4 regions of the Streptomyces sp. NPDC028298 genome follow, and region 4 is predicted to be linked to each of the others. Evidence: riboswitches for the same ligand, from Rfam matches in the RefSeq annotation. Region 4 holds a riboswitch; each other region holds the start of a gene.

Region 1 (4,125 bases), on a different contig from region 4:
GGGCAGCGCGGACGGGTTCATGGTCCGCACCGGGGACGTGCTGGAGGCGCGGGTCAAACTGCCGACGGTGACGGGGGCCTGGCCGGCGATCTGGACGTGGCGGGACGGCGGTCAGGAGATCGATGTCTTCGAGTACCACCCCGACAACCCCGACCTGCTGGAACTGTCCAACCATGTGCGCAACACCCACCGCTACTACCGCAACCAGGCGATCCAGCCGGGTGCCTGGGTGGACCTCGTGGTCGAGTTCGGCGCCCTCCGGGTCGTGTGGTGGGTGAACGGGATCCGGGCCTTCGACGACCGGCGCGGAGTGGGCAGGTCCTGGCACGCCTATCTCATCGTCAACCTCTCCGTCTGCGCTGGGCGTTACCATCCGCCGCCTCCTCCCGAGGCCTCCGAGATGGACTTCGAGGTGGCCCGGCTGACGGTCCGCAGACCCCTGGTCGGCAGGCCCTTCCCCGCGACCGAGGAGTACGAGGCCGGCCTTCTCGACTGACGCCGGAGCGGGCCCCGGCAGATGCAGCCGGGCAGGTGCATCCGCCGGGGCCCTCGGCGCGGAAGTACGGCATCAGAAGCGACGTCGCGCCCGTGCGCGTCGCGCCGACGGGTGCCGAGGGCCATGCCGAATCCGCAACCGGGGGACGCCCCCGAGTCCGCCTACGTCAGTCACGTGGGCAACTGCCGCACGTGCCAGCGGGAGTCGGGACGCTGCCCGCAGGCGGCCCGCCTCTGGCGCTTCTACCAGGAGTGGCGCAACGGCTACCGCCCGCGGCCCGAGCCCAAGGAGTGAGCTTGGGGCGGGCCCGTGGCCGGTGAGAGGATCCCTCCTCACGGTCCAGTGCGAGGCGTGGACGAAGCGCCGCGAGAGTGGAGGGGTGTCATGCGAGGCTCTGTGCGGATGTCCGCGGACGATGTGTCCGGGTCCGGGGAGAGCGCCGACTCCGTGGCGCTGCGGCCCTGCCGTACCCCCCGTCCGGACGCGGCACCGGCGCGTGCGGCCGTACTGGTCCTGCACGGCGGCACCGCCGACAGCAAGGCTCCGCTGCGGCCGTGGAACCTGGCACGCGCCCGGATGCGGCCCTTCGTGCGCTCCGTGACACGGGCCCTGCCGGACGCGGACACCTTCGTCGGGGAGGTGCGCTACCGGCACCGGGGATGGAACGGCGCCGACGCCGACCCCCTCGCCGACGTCCTGCGGGCACTCGACGAACTCGCCGCTCTGGTGGGGGAGGTGCCGGTCGTGCTCGTGGGTCACTCGATGGGCGGGCGCGCGGCGCTGCGGGCCGCGGCCGCGCCGCGGGTCCGTGCCGTGGTGGCGCTGGCACCCTGGTGCCCGGAAGGCGAGCCGGTGGCCCACCTGCGGGACAAACGCGTCATCGTGCTCCACGGGGACCGGGACCGGGTCACCGACCCTGCGGAGTCGTTCGCCCTCGTCCGCCGGGCGCTGGAGGAGGGTTCCTCCGCGAGCGCCGTGCGGGTCGAGGGCGGTGACCACGCGATGCTCCGCCGTGCGCGGACCTGGCACCGCGCCACGGCTGCGACGGTCGCCGAGCTGGTGACCCGGATCCGCGACGGCCTCGACCCGCTCCCCGCCGAACGACCGGGCGGGGAGCCGGACGTTCTCTAGAGTGCGCCCACCTCAGTTGCCCGAGCCCGGTGTGTCGAGTCGGTCGTCGGGGTCGGGGGCGGGGGAGAAGGCGCGGCGCGAACCGGACGCCGGGCGCGCGGCGGAGGAGGGGAGCGGGACGCCCGACGACGGATCCCAGCTCAGGATCCACTCGAAATCGCGTTGCAGCCGACGTGCTTCGCTTCGCACGAGTGTCGGTATGTCACCGCGTTCGGAGATGAGTTGGGCATAGATCGGCGCATCGTGCACGTGGGGATCCTCGACTCGCTCGCGTGGTCTGACGTGCATCGACGGTACGGGCGGCACGTGGTCCCAGCGGTGATCCGGCCAGCTCGGCCAGAACCGGTCAAGGTGTGACCAAAGGGCGCCGCCGATGTCGAACGACCTGCCAGGGAACGCCAGTTCCGTGCACACTTTCGACACATCCGGCTCGGCTCCGCGCGTCCTCCGCGGGTCCGGACCGGGCGCCGGGTGCCGGTCCCCTCAACGGCCGTGCTCAGCCGCCTTTTCGAGTACGGCCCGTGTCCTCACGGTCGCGCTGCGGGATGGTGCGATGAAGGTCACGAAAATGTATCGGACATCTGGGACGTGGATCTTCACATCGGGTGCACACCCTCGCTAAGTTGGCGACCAGGCCGCCCGACTCCCTCCGGCGAAGTTCGCCGGGCGGTGCGGCCTCCGCCGAGTCCTGCCCGTCCTTGTGACTGCGGGAGCCGGGGACCCACCGAACCTGGGGTGAATCGGTCAACTGCCTTTCGGGGCAGGGGCCGTAGGGCATACCTTCCGGAATCGTCCGCCCGAACCCGACAGCTAACCCGGTAGGCGGACGACGGAAGGAGCACCACTCCATGGCGCCGGAACGCACCCCGCCCAGTGGCGAAGAAGTCGCCCGAAGACTCTCGTCCCTCTACGACCAGGCGGAGCTCGCCACCGGTAACTTCAACGGGACCCGCGCGCTGGCGAACTCCAGTCGCAGGCAGGGCCGGCGGGGCCCGGGGCAGGGGAGCGGGGTTTCCGACGCCGCCCAGGACGACCTGATGCGGCAGTGGTTCGACGGGGCGCGTTCCCGGTTCGGACCCTCGGCTCCGGCCTCGCTCCCGGCCGACAGGAAGCCCGAACGCGGTGGCGCCGGTGCCCGTCCGAAGGAGGGTGCGAAGGGGTCCAAGGGATCCTCCTCGGACCTTCCGACGATCTACGAGCTCGAACAACTCGTCCGGCCGGTGGCCGAGTTGACGGCGGCTCCGGTGCTGGAGCTGACCGCCGGTCCGACGTCGGAACCGGGTGGGCGGCCCGCCCTGGAGCTGACCGCCGGTCCGGTGGCCGCGCTCCCGGCCGGCGGTGCTCCGGCGGTGCCGGGATCCGAGGTGGCGGTCCGTGCGGGGCTCCGCGCCGGGGCCGCTCCGGCCGCCGCGTCGCAGCAGTCCTCGCCGTACGTCAAGAAGCAGAGCGCCCGGCGCAAGCTCGGCGTCGCCCGGGAACTGATCGCGCGGCACGCGGCACGGCAGGGCATGCCCGTCGCGCAGGCGCAGGCGCCGGCGATCGAGTACCGCCCGTCGGTCGGTCAGACCGGTTCGTTCCCGGCGGTCGGTCAATCGGGTTCGTTCCCGTCCGTGGCCCAGACCGGTTCCTTCCCGTCCGTCGGTCAGACGGGCTCCTTCCCGTCGGTCGGCCAGACCGGTTCGTTCCCGTCGGTCGGCCAGTCCGGCACCTTCCCGTCGGTCGGCCAGTCCGGCACCTTCCCGTCGGTCGGTCAGACCGGCTCCTTCCCGTCCGTCGGCCAGACCGGTTCGTTCCCCTCGGTCGGTCAGTCGGGTTCCTTCCCGACCGTCGGCCAGACAGGTTCGTTCCCGGCCGTCTCCCAGAGCGCTTCCTTCCCGGCGGTCGGTCAGTCCGGCACCTTCCCGGCGGTCGGTGAGTCGGGCTCGTTCCCGTCGGTCGCCCAGCCCACCGCGTTCCCGTCGGCTCCGCAGGCCGCCCCGTTCCCGTCCGCCGCTCAGACCGGCACGTTCCCGTCGGTCGCCCAGGCGCCCGCGTTCCAGGCGGCGCCCCAGCCGGCCGCGTACGAGGCGGCCCCGCAGGCCGCGCCCGCGCCCGGGGTCTTCGACACGGGCTCCATGCCCCGGCCGTACGAGCCCGCGCCCCCGGCCGCCCAGCCCAAGGCGGTCATCCTGCCCCCCGGGTACGAAGCGCCCGCCCCGGCCCCGGAGTACACCTCCGTGCTCCTGCCGCTGTCGTACGACAAGCCGACGCGGCCCAGCGGGTACCAGCCGGCCCCGATGCCTCCGGTGAGTGAGCCGGCGCCCCAGCCCCCGGCGTACGAGACGGCGCCGCGCGCCGCCGCCTACCAGCCGGCCCCCATGCCTCCGGTGAGCGAGCCGGCACCGCAGCCGCCCGCGTACGAGGCCACCCCGCGCCCCGCCGCCTACCCGTCGGCCCCGATGCCCCCCGCGAACCAGCCGCCGCCCCCGCCGGTCGACGACGCCTGGCGGCAGTCCTTG
Region 2 (4,125 bases), on a different contig from region 4:
ACGGTGAGCGGGGTCCCCGGCCCGCCTCGGGCCCGACCCGGCGCCTCCCCCGGACCGCGTGTCACCCGGCACCACGGTTCGGACCGTGGCACCGATGATCGTCCCTGACCCGCCGATGGCGAGCGGCGCCCGCCGCACACCCGGAGCGCTGCGCCCGCGCGATGCGGGTCAACCGAATCCACCGGCCGGGCCGGGTCATGCCCGTCGGCCGGTCGGCCCTGCCGGCCGAACCGGTTCGGTGCGCCGAACCGGTTCCGTCGGCAGGGCCGGTCGCCGTTCAGGCCACCGACTCGATGCGCAGCTTGATGTCGTCCGGGGACAGGGCTCCCTTGGCCGAGACGTGGTCGCCCGAGGACTCCCCGCGCAGGCGCCGTCCGATCCAGGGGACCAGGTACTCGCGCGCCCACTGGATGTTGTCGCGGCGCACCTCCAGCGTGCCGCGCGGCGGGAGGGGCGGCCAGGGCTGGTCCGGGTCGGCCGGGACCTCGAGGCCGAGGACCTGTCCGGCACGGAGCGCCACCCGGGTGTGCCCCTCGGGCGAGAGGTGCAGCCGGTCGCCGTCCCAGGCCCGCCGGTCCTGGATCGTCTTCAGGGACCAGAGGTCGAGGACGGGACAGCCGTAGCGGTCCGCGATGGCCCGCACGTGTCCGTTGTAGGTGGCGATCTTTCCGCGCAGATGCTTGAGCACGGGAACGCCACGGGTGTCGAAGCCGGTCGTCACCATGACGGTGCCGACGGCGGAGGTGAGGTCGGCGATCGCGCGCTCGAAGCGCTCCGCGACCTCGTCGGGGTCGGTGCCGGGGCGGATGATGTCATTGCCGCCGGCGCAGAACGAGACCAGGTCCGGGCCGAGTTCCTTGGCCCTCTGGAGCTGGGTCTCGACGATCTGGTCGAGCAGTTTGCCGCGCACGGCGAGGTTGGTGTAGTCGAAGTCGCCTTCGGGCCTGCGGTCCGCGAGAAGTACCGCGAACCGGTCGGCCCAGCCGACGAACGCTCCGTCGGGCCCAGGGTCGCCGACGCCCTCGGTGAAGCTGTCCCCCACCGCCACGTACGACCCGATCACTGATCTGTTGTCACTCTTCGAATCGTCTGCCACATCGAGCATGATTCACCTTTTGATGTGAGCTACGCGACCGTAGGGAAGGGTTGACGGGCGGTGAGATAAGCCACTCGCCAAGCATTGGTCAACTCTGGAATAAGGCCCGCGTCAAGGCTGTTGAAGCAGCGATCGGCCCGAGGCCGCGCCGCGGGAACACCGAAGGCCGGAACCCCGGGGATCATGGGGTCCGGCCTTCGGAGATCTTCCTGCCGTCAGGAGCAGGAGGAGGAGGGGGTCAGCCCACCGCGACACCGTGCGAGCGCAGGTACGCGACCGGGTCGACGTCGGAGCCGTAGTCCGGAGTGGTGCGGATCTCGAAGTGCAGGTGCGGTCCGGTCACGTTGCCGGTCGCGCCGGAGAGACCGATCTGCTGTCCCGGGGTCACGGTCTGGCCCGCCGAGACGGACAGGGACGACATGTGGGCGTACTGGGAGTACTTGCCGTCGGCGTGCTGGATGACGACCTGGTTGCCGTACGCGCCGCCCCAGCCCGCGGACACGACGGTACCCGCGGCGATGGACTTGATGGTGGTGCCGGTCGGGACCACGAAGTCCACGCCCGTGTGGTAGCCGCTGGACCACATGCTGCCCGCCACCTTGTAGCCGGTGCCGACGCTGCTGCTGTCGACCGGCAGGTTGTAGCCGGAGGAGCTGTCGGCGGAGGCGGTGTCGGGCGCTGCCGTGGCGGCGGCCGGGGCCGCCTGGGCGGACTTCGCCGGGGTGGCCGTCCGGGTGGACGTGTGCGTCGCCGAGTGGGCGGCCGAGGCGGCCTTCTTGCCGAGCGACAGCTTCAGACCGGGGTGGATCAGCGAGGGGTCGCTGCCGATCGCGGAGCGGTTGTCGGCGTAGATCTTCTTCCAGCCGCCGCCGACGTTCTGCTCGTCGGCGATCTTCGACAGGTAGTCACCGCGCTTCACCGCGTACGTCTTGGCCGTGGCGGCCTTGGCGGTCTTCGCGGCGGGGGCGGCGGTCGCGGCCTTCTCGACATGCTGCGCGACGGCGGCGGCCGGGGTCGCGGCGTGGGCGCCCGTGGCTCCCATCAGGGGCAGCGCGAGTGCGGCGCCACCGGTTCCGGCCACGGCGATCGAGCGGGTGAAACGCAGGGACTTGGGACGGCGGTGCTTACCCTTCGCGGGCATGACGATTTCCTCTCCGGCGCCTGCGGGGTGAGCTGTCGGGTGCGGGCTGGAGATGCCCGGCCGCGCTGCTGCGCGGCTGTACCCCTAGCCTGTTCCGGAAACCGGACCAGGCACGGAACCTGTGGGTCCCCCGCTCCTGCCGTGTACGGGTGAGTGTGCGGATTCCGGGCGGCGGCAGGATTGGGCGTCCGTCCGGATTGAGGCAGAACGTAAGCGAGATGAGAGCGCGTCGACAACTATGGGCGGTTTCTGTGCGCTCGCCTTTCTTGATCCATGGGGAAATCGCCGTCACCCTCCGTGGAGTGACGATCTTCCGGGCCGCTCAACCCGCCCGTGAATCCCGGTGTGTTGACAAATGAGGACGGCAACGCATCGTCACGAATATGACGCTCCTCACGCGACTCGCCCCAGGTTGCCTTATTCCAGGGCCAGTTGTTACGAAGGCGCCTATTCGGACAGAAGGGTCAGATGCGACGCGCGTGGATATCCGACACATTCGGATCCCCGAGCGAGAGGGTGCACAAAACGGCACCCCATTAATGCGGCATTTCATCGCAATCGCCCCGCCGTTCCGGCGGCACGAGAAGGGTGCGGCCGGACCCGCGACCGATCCCGAGCACTAATCGTGTGCACGTTCGATATGAGGCGGCCACGGAACCCTCTTCCTGGGCTTTCTGTCAGCCTTCCGCCCAGAGGGCGGCCGCCTGTGGACAACTCATTGCCCGAGACACCCATGTCGTATCGTCGAGAGCGCGAGCCGGTACAACTGCCGACGAGCGGCGCCGAGTCCAGCCCGGCGACGCCGGCGGCCGAATGGGAGGAGCCCCCGTGACGCAGCAGGTCCCGTCGACCGAGCCCGAGCTCGGCGGAGTGCGGAACTTCCGTGACGTGGGCGGACTGCCCACCGCGGACGGCCGGCGAGTGCGCTACGGGCGTCTGTTCCGCAGCGGCCACCTCGCGCACGCCACGGAGGAGGACGCCGCGTTCCTCACCTCCCTGGGCCTCCACACGATCTTCGACTTCCGCAACGCGGCGGACCAGAAGCTGGAGGGCCCGGACGTCGAGCTGCCCGGCGTACGGAACGTGAACCTCCCGCTGAGCGACCCCGCGGACGGCAGCGAGTTCTGGAAGATGGTCCGCGACGGCGACATCGACCAGCTCCGCGGACTCCTCGGTGACGGCAAGGCCGCGAACCGGATGATCAACTCCTACCGCACGATCATCAGCGAGCGCACCGCCGAGCACTCCCAGGTGCTGCACGCCCTGGCGGACGACAGCGTGCCCGCGCTGATGCACTGCGCGGCGGGCAAGGACCGCGCCGGGCTGTCCATCGCGGTCACCCTGCTCGCCCTCGGCGTCGAGCGCGAGGCGATCGTGACCGACTACCTGGAGTCGAACGCCGCGCACCGCCGTTACAAGGTCCACCGCAACGGCTCCTCGGCCGGCGCCTACTCCCCCGAGGTCATGGAACTGCTCAGCCCGCTGTTCGACGCGCGCGCCGAGTACCTGACGGCCGCCTTCGAGACGATCGAGGAGAAGTGGGGCGGCGTCGAGGCCTATCTCGAACAGGGACTGGGGCTCACGCCGGAGCTCAGGGAGCGCCTGCGCGCGCGGCTCCTGGACTGAGCCGGAGCCGCGCTCCGCGACCGCGGCTCTACTGGTTCTGCGCGCCCAGCGTAAAGAGCAGGTAGATGAAGGCCGCGAACAGGTGGCCGACGGCGACGTAGATGATCAGACGCACCCACAGGGCGCGCGGGAACCTGTCCTCCATGGACCGGCGACGTTCTGTGGGTTCGGTCATGACGTCTCTCCCGGGGTGGGGTGGCCGGTCGCCGGGCCGAGGCACAGCGCGGCGACGGGGCTCTGCAGCAGGGTGTGTACGAAGAGG
Region 3 (4,125 bases), on a different contig from region 4:
AAGACGCGGGCCCGTCATGTTTACGGGATGTTGCGAAGTTCTCACACGGTCCGCCCGCTCGCCTCCGGGGAATCGGAGCCGGTGCGCGGCGCTGGCGCGCTCGGTGTGCAGGGCCGTGATCGCGCGGGCCCGCTCACTGTCCCCGCGGGCCACCGCGTCCACGATGCCGCCGTGCTCCGCCCAGGACTCCGCGGGGTCGGCCGGCGCCTCCACCGAGTACATCCAGGCGATCTTGTGGCGGAGCTGGGCGAGCGTCGAGGTCAGCGCGGGGCTGCCGGACGCCTGCGCCAGCGTCTCGTGGAACCAGCCGCCCAGCGAGCGCAGATCCTCGCTGTGGCCTCGCCTGGAGCGCTCCTGCCCCAGCCTGACCAGACCCCGCAGCACCTTGAGATGGGCCTCCGTGCGCCGCTGTGCGGCCCGCGCGGCCCCCAGCGGCTCCAGCAGCATGCGCATCTCCAGGAGGTCCGCCGCCTCCAGCTCCGTGGGCTCCGCGACACAGGCGCCCGCGTGCCGGCGGGTGACCACGAAGCCCTCGGCCTCCAGCGTGCGCAGGGCCTCGCGCACGGGGACGCGCGAGACGCCGTAACGGCGCGCGAGCAGTTCCTCGGTGAGCCGGCCGCCGCGCTCGTAGACACCCGCGACGATGTCGTCACGGATCGCCGTGCACACCGAGTGTGCCGGAATACGCATGACCGACCTCCGCTTTAATCCCCGTGAAACGCCGTCGATTGACGCTTGTTCAGTGACTCTATTGCAGGAAGCCTGAATTTCCGATGGCGGGCCTGAATCCATGGATATTTTTTGGACAGACGACGTCCGGAAACGACGATGCCCCGGCTCGGTGAGCCGGGGCATCGAAAACGGCGGGGAAGCCGCAAAGCGTTCGTCAGACGTTGACGCCGTGCGAGCGCAGGTAGGCGACCGGGTCGATGTCCGAGCCGTACTCGGCGGTCGTACGGGCCTCGAAGTGGAGGTGCGGTCCCGTGGTGTTGCCGGTGTCCCCGGAGAGGCCGATCTGCTGCCCCGGGGTGACGGCCTGCCCCACGGACACCCCGATGGACGACAGGTGGCCGTACATGGTGTACGTGCCGTCGTGCATCTTGATCACGACTTGATTGCCGTAGGCGCCGCCCCAGCCGGCCGTGACCACTGTGCCGGAGCCGACGGCGTGGACCGAGGTGCCGGAGGCGGCGTGGAAGTCGACGCCAGTGTGGCTGCCGGAGGACCAGAGGGCGCTGCTGGCCTGGTAGCCGGTGGAAACGTACGAACCCGTGATCGGCATGACGAACGTGTTCAGGCGCTTGCGCTCGGCCTCACGGGCGGCGCGCTCCTTGGCCTCACGGAGCTTGGATGCCTGCTCCGCGGCCTGCTTGCGCGCGGTCTGCTCGGCCTGCTTGCGCGCGGCGGCCTCGTCGGCGGCGCGCTGCTGCGCGAAGGCCTGGGCGTCGATCTGGTCGGCGACCGTGTCGTTCAGGGTGACGGCCTGGGTGAGCCCGGTCTGCTCGACGGAGGCTTCCGCAGCGAACGCGGGGGCGGCCAGGGTTCCGATCACGCCGGTGGTGGTGAGCGCCGCGACCCCGACGGCGGTCGTGGTGGTGCTGTGCACCCGGCTGCTCGTACGACGATGCTTGCCGGTGCCACAGGTGAACGCCATGTAGGGGCTGATCCTTTCCTTCCCTCTCGCCTACCGGGTTAGCTGACGGGTTCGGAGCAGGAAGGTCTCCTACGGGCCCCCTCCGAAGAGGGCGTCCGATTCACCCCAGGGACTGCGTGGGTCCCCGGCTCCCCTGACTCGCGTCTCGGGGACTCGGCGATGGCTGTCCGGTGCCGCGGGCGCGGCGCACTGCGTGACGAACAGCCGCCCCGACGCTAAACGGGGTGTCTTTCGAACAACAAACGGATCACGATTTTTGTAACGCATCCCACAGGGCAGAAGGGCAACCGCCGTACGAATACGGACATCTTGGGACCGGAGTCCGGAAAGAGAAGGGCCCTGACGGCTCTTCAGCCGTCAGGGCCCTCTTCCGTCCCACGGGTCCTACTCGGCTGCCACCACGGTGACTTCACCGATTCCGAGGGCCCTGACCGGGTCCGCGATCTGTGCCGCGTCGCCGACCAGGACGGTCACCAGACGGTCCGTCGGGAAGGCGCTCACGGCCGCCGCGGTGGCCTCCACGGTGCCGGTGGCGGCCAGTTGCCGGTAGAGCGTCGCCTGGTAGTCGTCCGGCAGGTGCTGCTCGACCTGGTCCGCGAGGGTGCTCGCGACGGCCGCAGCGGTCTCGAACTTCAGGGGCGCGACACCCACCAGGTTCTGCACGGCGACGTCGCGCTCGGTGTCCGTCAGACCCTCGGCCGCGAGGGTGCGCAGCACCTTCCACAGGTCGTCGAGCGCCGGGCCGGTGTTGGGGGTGTCGACCGAACCGCTGATGGCGAGCATCGCGGCGCCCGTGCCGTCCGGCGCGGAGCGAAGGACCTGTCCGAACGCCCGCACACCGTAGGTGTAGCCCTTCTCCTCGCGCAGGACGCGGTCCAGGCGCGAGGTGAGGGTGCCGCCGAGGCAGTAGGTGCCGAGGACCTGGGCGGGCCACACGCGGTCGTGCCGGTCGGCGCCGACCCGGCCGATGAGGAGCTGCGTCTGGACGGCTCCGGGGCGGTCGACGATGATCACGCGGCCGGTGTCGTCGGCGCTCACCGGCGGCACGGGACGCGGTTCGGCGGACGAGCCGGTCCAGGAGCCGAGGGTGTCGGCGAGCAGTTCGTCGAGGTCGAGCCCGGTCAGGTCGCCGACGACGACCGCGGTGGCCGTGGCGGGGCGGACGTGCCTCTCGTAGAAGGCGCGCACACCCGAAGCGTCGATGTTGCGGACGGTCTCCTCGGTGCCCTGGCGGGGGCGCGACATCCGCGCGGTCGCCGGGAACAGTTCCTTGGAGAGCTCCTTGGCCGCACGACGGGCCGGGTTGGCCGTCTCGTGCGGGATCTCGTCCAGCCGGTTGGTCACCAGCCGCTCGACCTCGCTGTCCGCGAACGCGGGGGCCCGCAGGGCGTCGGCGAGCAGGCCGAGGGCCTTGGCCAGACGCGAGACGGGCACTTCGAGGGACAGGCGTACGCCGGGGTGGTCGGCGTGCGCGTCGAGCGTGGCGCCGCAGCGCTCCAGCTCGGCGGCGAAGTCCTCGGCCGAGTGCTTGTCGGTGCCCTCGGAGAAGGCGCGCGCCATGATCGTGGCGATGCCGTCCAGGCCCGCCGGCTCGGCGTCCAGCGGCGCGGCGAGGATCACCTCGACGGCGACGACCTGCTGGCCGGGGCGGTGGCAGCGCAGCACGGTCAGACCGTTGTCCAGGGCGCCGCGCTCGGGGGCGGGGAACGCCCACGGCTTCGGCTGTCCGGCCTGGGGCCGCGGGTGGAAGTCCATGGTGGCGAGCTCGGTCACTTCGCCGCCTCCTCGTCGGTCTCGTCGGCGGAGTCGGCCGCCTCGGCGGCTTCGGCTGTGGTGGGTTCGTAGACGAGCACCGCGCGGTTGTCGGGGCGCAGGCGGGCCTTGGCGGCCTCCTGGACCTCTTCCGCCGTGACGTCCAGGACGCGCTGCACGGCGGTCAGGGCGAGCTGCGGGTCGCCGAACAGGACGGCGTACCGGCACAGTTCGTCGGCGCGGCCTGCGACGGTACCGAGCCGGTCGAGCCACTCGCGCTCCAACTGGGCCTGGGCGCGCTCCATTTCCTCTGCCGTGGGGCCCTCCTCGGCGAACCGGGCGAGCTCCTCGTCGACGGCGGCCTCGATGACCGGGACCTCGACGTCTCCGGACGTCTTCACGTCCAGCCATCCCAGGGAGGGCGCTCCGGCGAGCCGCAGCAGGCCGAACCCCGCGGCGACGGCGGTGCGGTCACGGCGTACGAGCCGGTTGTAGAGCCGGGAGGACTCGCCGCCGCCGAGGACGGTGAGCGCCAGGTCGGCCGCGTCGCACGCGCGCGTGCCGTCCTCCGGGAGGCGGTAGGCGGCCATCAGGGCGCGCGCCGGGACGTCCTCCTCGACGACCTCGCGGATCTGCTCGCCGATGACGTCGGGCAGCGAGCCGTCCCGCGGGGCGGGCTTGCCGTCGTGCCCGGGGATGGAGCCGAAGTACTTCTCGAC
Region 4 (4,125 bases):
CTGGGAGCGGTAGACCCTGGCCGCCGTCTGCTCGCCGAGCAGCTTCAGCCTGGTCGAGGTGGAGAACCGGTCCCGGTCCTTCACGGCCATGAGTCCCGCCTCCCCAGTACCGGCCCGCCGTACGGGCCCGTCACGTGCGTACGTCCCCGCACACGGTACGGGACCGGGTACGGGGACGTACGGATGACGCTTCCTGAGACGCGCGGGGGTCAGCCCTTGAAGCGCGGGAAGGCGCTGCGGCCGGCGTAGACCGCGGCGTCGTCGAGGATCTCCTCGATGCGCAGGAGCTGGTTGTACTTGGCGACACGGTCCGAGCGGGCCGGGGCGCCGGTCTTGATCTGACCGCAGTTCACGGCGACCGCGAGGTCGGCGATGGTGACGTCCTCGGTCTCGCCGGAACGGTGGGACATCATGCACTTGAAGCCGTTGCGCTGGGCCAGCTCGACGGCGTCCAGCGTCTCGGTCAGCGAACCGATCTGGTTGACCTTGACGAGCAGGGCGTTGGCGGAGCCCTCCTCGATGCCGCGGGCCAGGCGCTCCGGGTTGGTGACGAAGAGGTCGTCGCCGACGATCTGGACCTTGTCGCCCAGCTTGTCGGTGATGACCTTCCAGCCGGCCCAGTCGTCCTCGAACAGCGGGTCCTCGATGGAGACGAGCGGGTACGCCGCGACGAGCTCGGCGTAGTACTCGGTCATCTCGGCGGCGGAGCGCTCCTTGCCCTCGAAGAGGTACTTGCCGTCCTTGTAGAACTCGGAGGCGGCGACGTCGAGGGCGAGGGCGATCTGCTCGCCGGGGGTGTAGCCGGCCTCCTTGATGGCCTCGAGGATGAGGTCGAGGGCGGCGCGGTTGGACTCCAGGTTCGGGGCGAAGCCGCCCTCGTCGCCGAGGCCGGTGGACAGGCCCTTGGTCTTCAGCACCTTCTTGAGGGTGTGGTAGACCTCGGCGCCCCAGCGCAGGGCCTCGGAGAAGGACTCCGCGCCGATCGGGGCGATCATGAACTCCTGGATGTCCACGTTGGAGTCGGCGTGCGAGCCGCCGTTCAGGATGTTCATCATCGGAACGGGCAGCAGGTGCGCGTTCGGTCCGCCCAGGTAGCGGAAGAGCGGCAGGTCGGACGCCTCGGAGGCGGCGTGCGCGACGGCGAGCGAGACGCCGAGGATGGCGTTGGCGCCGAGCGAGCCCTTGTTGTCGGTGGCGTCCAGGTCGAACATCGCCTGGTCGATCAGGCGCTGCTCGGTGGCGTCGTAGCCGACGAGCTCCGGGCCGATCTGCTCGATGACGGCGAGGACGGCCTTCTCGACACCCTTGCCCTGGTAGCGGTTCGGGTCACCGTCGCGAAGCTCGATGGCCTCGAACGCTCCGGTGGAGGCGCCGGACGGAACGGCGGCACGACCCGTGCTGCCGTCGTCGAGGCCGACCTCGACCTCGACCGTGGGGTTGCCTCGGGAGTCCAGGATTTCCCGGGCTACGACGACGTCGATGGACGGCACGAGCATCTCCTTATGGGATGTGACGCGGGTACGCGGGGCTCAGCAGTCCCGCGGGATGAGCCTAACCGGCTCAGGGGGATCGGCCGGCGATCGACCACCCCTTGAGCGGACTGAGCCTACATATTGTTCCTGAACGGAACAAAAAAAGAAATGAAAAACCCCGCTCCGGCGCGTGCGGGGGAACACGCGCCGGAGCGGGGAGCCCGTGGGGACGGGGAACCTCGGCGGGTCTCCGGTGCGTGCGAAGACCCCACGAGGGGCTGTTGCCTGCCGGGTGTCGCGGCGCGGTGCCGGAATCACCGCCGCCCTCCGCCGAAAGCGGCCGGTGGACCGGCGTGCCGCGCTGCTCAGCTCAGGTGGAGCTGCTGGCCCGGGTAGATGAAGTCGGCGTCGGCGACGATGTCCTTGTTCAGCTTGAACAGCTTCTGCCAGCCGCCCTTGACGTGCTTCTTCTCGGCGATCGAGCTGAGGGTGTCACCCTTGACGACCTTGTACTCGCCGTCGCCCTTCTTGACCTTCTTGCCGGTCGGGGTGGTGACGGTCTTCTGGGCGGGGCGCTCCGAGGAACGGGAGGCGGGCTGCTCCGTCGTCCGGGTGGCCGGGGCGCTCTGCGAGCTGCCGGCCGAGGAGGAGGTGGACGGGGCCGCCGGGGCCGAGCCGCCGCCGTACGGGGTGCTCGACAGGCCGGTGCCGCAGGTGGGCCAGGCGCCCTTGCCCTGCGCGGCGAGGACCTTCTCGCCGATGGTGATCTGCTGGGACTTCGAGGCCTGGTCGGCGGTCGAGGCGTAGGCGGTGCCGCCGTACGCGGCCCAGGTGGAGGACGAGAACTGCAGGCCGCCGTAGTAGCCGTTGCCGGTGTTGATCGACCAGTTGCCGCCGGACTCGCACTGGGCGACGGCGTCCCACTCGGAGGCGGTGGCCGCGGAGGCGTTGCCGGCCGCCATCAGCGGGGCGGCGATGGCGACGCCGGTGACACCGGCGAGCGTGGCGACACGGGTGGCCTTGTTCGGGCGGCGGTGCTTGCCCTTGCTGGAGAACAGCATGGAGAGATCCCCTCACCGACGCCTGCGAGGTGAGCTGTCGGGTTCGGGCCGAATGAGTTGCCCGGCCGCATGCCCTCGGTCCTGTCTCCAGGACGTCCGGCACGCGGCTTCACCCCAAGCCGTTCCCGGGTGTCTCTCGACTCCCGGACCCGGCACTTACCTTGGGTCCCCCGCTCCTGCCGACGGCGCATGACGCGACGACTGTTCCCGTACGGCCGTTGGCAGGATTCGGCGTTGCGACCGTCGGGGCCCGCTGTGGCGAGCGGTGACGACCGTAAGCAGTCGATTGCCGGAATTTCAAAGACGATCAGGGCTTCTGAGACCCATCTCTCACTTGCGCCAAATAGGACATTCCACAGCGAACCGTGACGCGAACTCCCGCTACTTCTGCACCGTTTCGGCCGTGTCCGCGATGCTTCGACCAGGGACGACGAGGCCCGGACCGCTGTCGGCCGGCGCCGCGTCCACGGTGGGCAGATCGCCCCATCCGCCTTCGAGGCCAAGGGCGTCGGAAACAGTCCAGAGGTTCCCGATGACCTCTGCGACGTACTCGGTGTCGGGGGCGTCGGCCTCGGGGCTCGCGGCATGACGCCCCGTGGACCCGTCGGTGCGGCTGCCGGCCGCGCTCTCCGCTGCGTCCCCGGCGCGGTGCCGCCCGGTACCGGTGCTCGCCGAGGCGGACGGGGTCGAAGAGGCTTCCTTCTGTCCCGACTTGGTCGATTTGTCACTCTTGTCGGCCGTCGCGTCGGCGCCGTCGGAGCTCTGCGAGGCGCTGGGCGTGGCGGAGCTGTCGTCCGTGCCGGAGGAGTCGGTCGAACCGGACGAATCACTCGAAGGGGACGAGCTGGGCGACGTCGCCAGACCGGACGAGATGTACGAACCCGAGTCGTTGCCGGTGCTCGACGAGTCGCCGGCCACGCCCGTGTCGACGCTGACCCCGGCGGAGGTCTTGCTGAGACCCGAGAGCGGCCCGCACGTCGGCCAGGCCGCGAGGCCCGAGTCGGCGAGCACCTTCTCGGCGACGGCTATCTGCTGCGAGCGGCTGGCCTGGTCGGCCGTCGGCGCGTACTCGAGGCCGCCGTGGGCCTCCCAGTTGTCCTGGTCGAGCTGGAGGCCGCCGTAGTAGCCGTTGCCTTCATCGGCGCTCCACGCGCCACCGCTCTCGCACTGTGCCACCCGGTCCCAGGTGGTCCCGTCGGCCGCGTTCGCGCTCGCCGCGGCGAGCAGGGGGATGACGATCGCGGATCCGGTCACCCCTGCGGCGACGATGAGAGCCGGGGCCTGGCGAGGGCGACGGTGACGGCCGTTCCCGGAGAGCATGCGAGAGCCTTTCGAGCGACAACGGGGAGCACGGCGACTCCTGCTGAACGAGTGGCGCAGGTGCCGCGTTGTTGATGGGTGAAGGTAGTCGCACTCGAACGCTGGTTACAAGTCGATGCAGTACTGATCACGTGAAGATCACGGATTTGACGGAGCGTCATGTTCCGGTGGCCCCAGAGGCCTTGTTCCGGTATGCGGAATCACCGCTTCGGCACGACCGCCGAAGGGTCGTCGTTGCACCGATCGCGTCCTATTTGACCGGGGTGAACTCC

The links. Region 4 has a riboswitch for cyclic di-AMP ahead of ACZ4TO_RS28055 (transglycosylase family protein). Riboswitches for the same ligand answer to the same signal wherever they lie in the genome.
Region 1: it holds a riboswitch for cyclic di-AMP, as region 4 does, so the genes downstream of both, ACZ4TO_RS32320 (C40 family peptidase) here and ACZ4TO_RS28055 (transglycosylase family protein) in region 4, are expected to answer to the same signal.
Region 2: it holds a riboswitch for cyclic di-AMP, as region 4 does, so the genes downstream of both, ACZ4TO_RS04555 (M23 family metallopeptidase) here and ACZ4TO_RS28055 (transglycosylase family protein) in region 4, are expected to answer to the same signal.
Region 3: it holds a riboswitch for cyclic di-AMP, as region 4 does, so the genes downstream of both, ACZ4TO_RS08040 (M23 family metallopeptidase) here and ACZ4TO_RS28055 (transglycosylase family protein) in region 4, are expected to answer to the same signal.

The regions. Positions count from the first base shown of each region.
Region 1 is NZ_JBVHTL010000008.1:384,152-388,276, reverse strand. Features, by position in the region: gene ACZ4TO_RS32340 (LamG domain-containing protein) at 1-496, shown strand, start outside; gene ACZ4TO_RS32335 (hypothetical protein) at 620-790, shown strand; gene ACZ4TO_RS32330 (alpha/beta fold hydrolase) at 881-1,627, shown strand; gene ACZ4TO_RS32325 (hypothetical protein) at 1,640-1,816, opposite strand; cyclic di-AMP (ydaO/yuaA leader) riboswitch at 2,297-2,468, shown strand; gene ACZ4TO_RS32320 (C40 family peptidase) at 2,476-4,125, shown strand, end outside.
Region 2 is NZ_JBVHTL010000001.1:1,014,141-1,018,265, forward strand. Features, by position in the region: gene ACZ4TO_RS04550 (SGNH/GDSL hydrolase family protein) at 278-1,063, opposite strand; gene ACZ4TO_RS04555 (M23 family metallopeptidase) at 1,335-2,237, opposite strand; cyclic di-AMP (ydaO/yuaA leader) riboswitch at 2,240-2,399, opposite strand; gene ACZ4TO_RS04560 (tyrosine-protein phosphatase) at 3,066-3,863, shown strand; gene ACZ4TO_RS04565 (DUF6126 family protein) at 3,892-4,038, opposite strand; gene ACZ4TO_RS04570 (helix-turn-helix domain-containing protein) at 4,035-4,125, opposite strand, start outside.
Region 3 is NZ_JBVHTL010000001.1:1,858,435-1,862,559, forward strand. Features, by position in the region: gene ACZ4TO_RS08035 (GntR family transcriptional regulator) at 1-690, opposite strand, end outside; gene ACZ4TO_RS08040 (M23 family metallopeptidase) at 887-1,654, opposite strand; cyclic di-AMP (ydaO/yuaA leader) riboswitch at 1,667-1,823, opposite strand; gene ACZ4TO_RS08045 (M16 family metallopeptidase) at 2,039-3,427, opposite strand; gene ACZ4TO_RS08050 (M16 family metallopeptidase) at 3,424-4,125, opposite strand, start outside.
Region 4 is NZ_JBVHTL010000006.1:549,424-553,548, reverse strand. Features, by position in the region: gene ACZ4TO_RS28065 (FtsB family cell division protein) at 1-90, opposite strand, end outside; gene eno (phosphopyruvate hydratase) at 210-1,496, opposite strand; gene ACZ4TO_RS28055 (transglycosylase family protein) at 1,838-2,533, opposite strand; cyclic di-AMP (ydaO/yuaA leader) riboswitch at 2,538-2,731, opposite strand; gene ACZ4TO_RS28050 (transglycosylase family protein) at 2,915-3,787, opposite strand; gene ACZ4TO_RS28045 (cytochrome P450 family protein) at 4,104-4,125, opposite strand, start outside.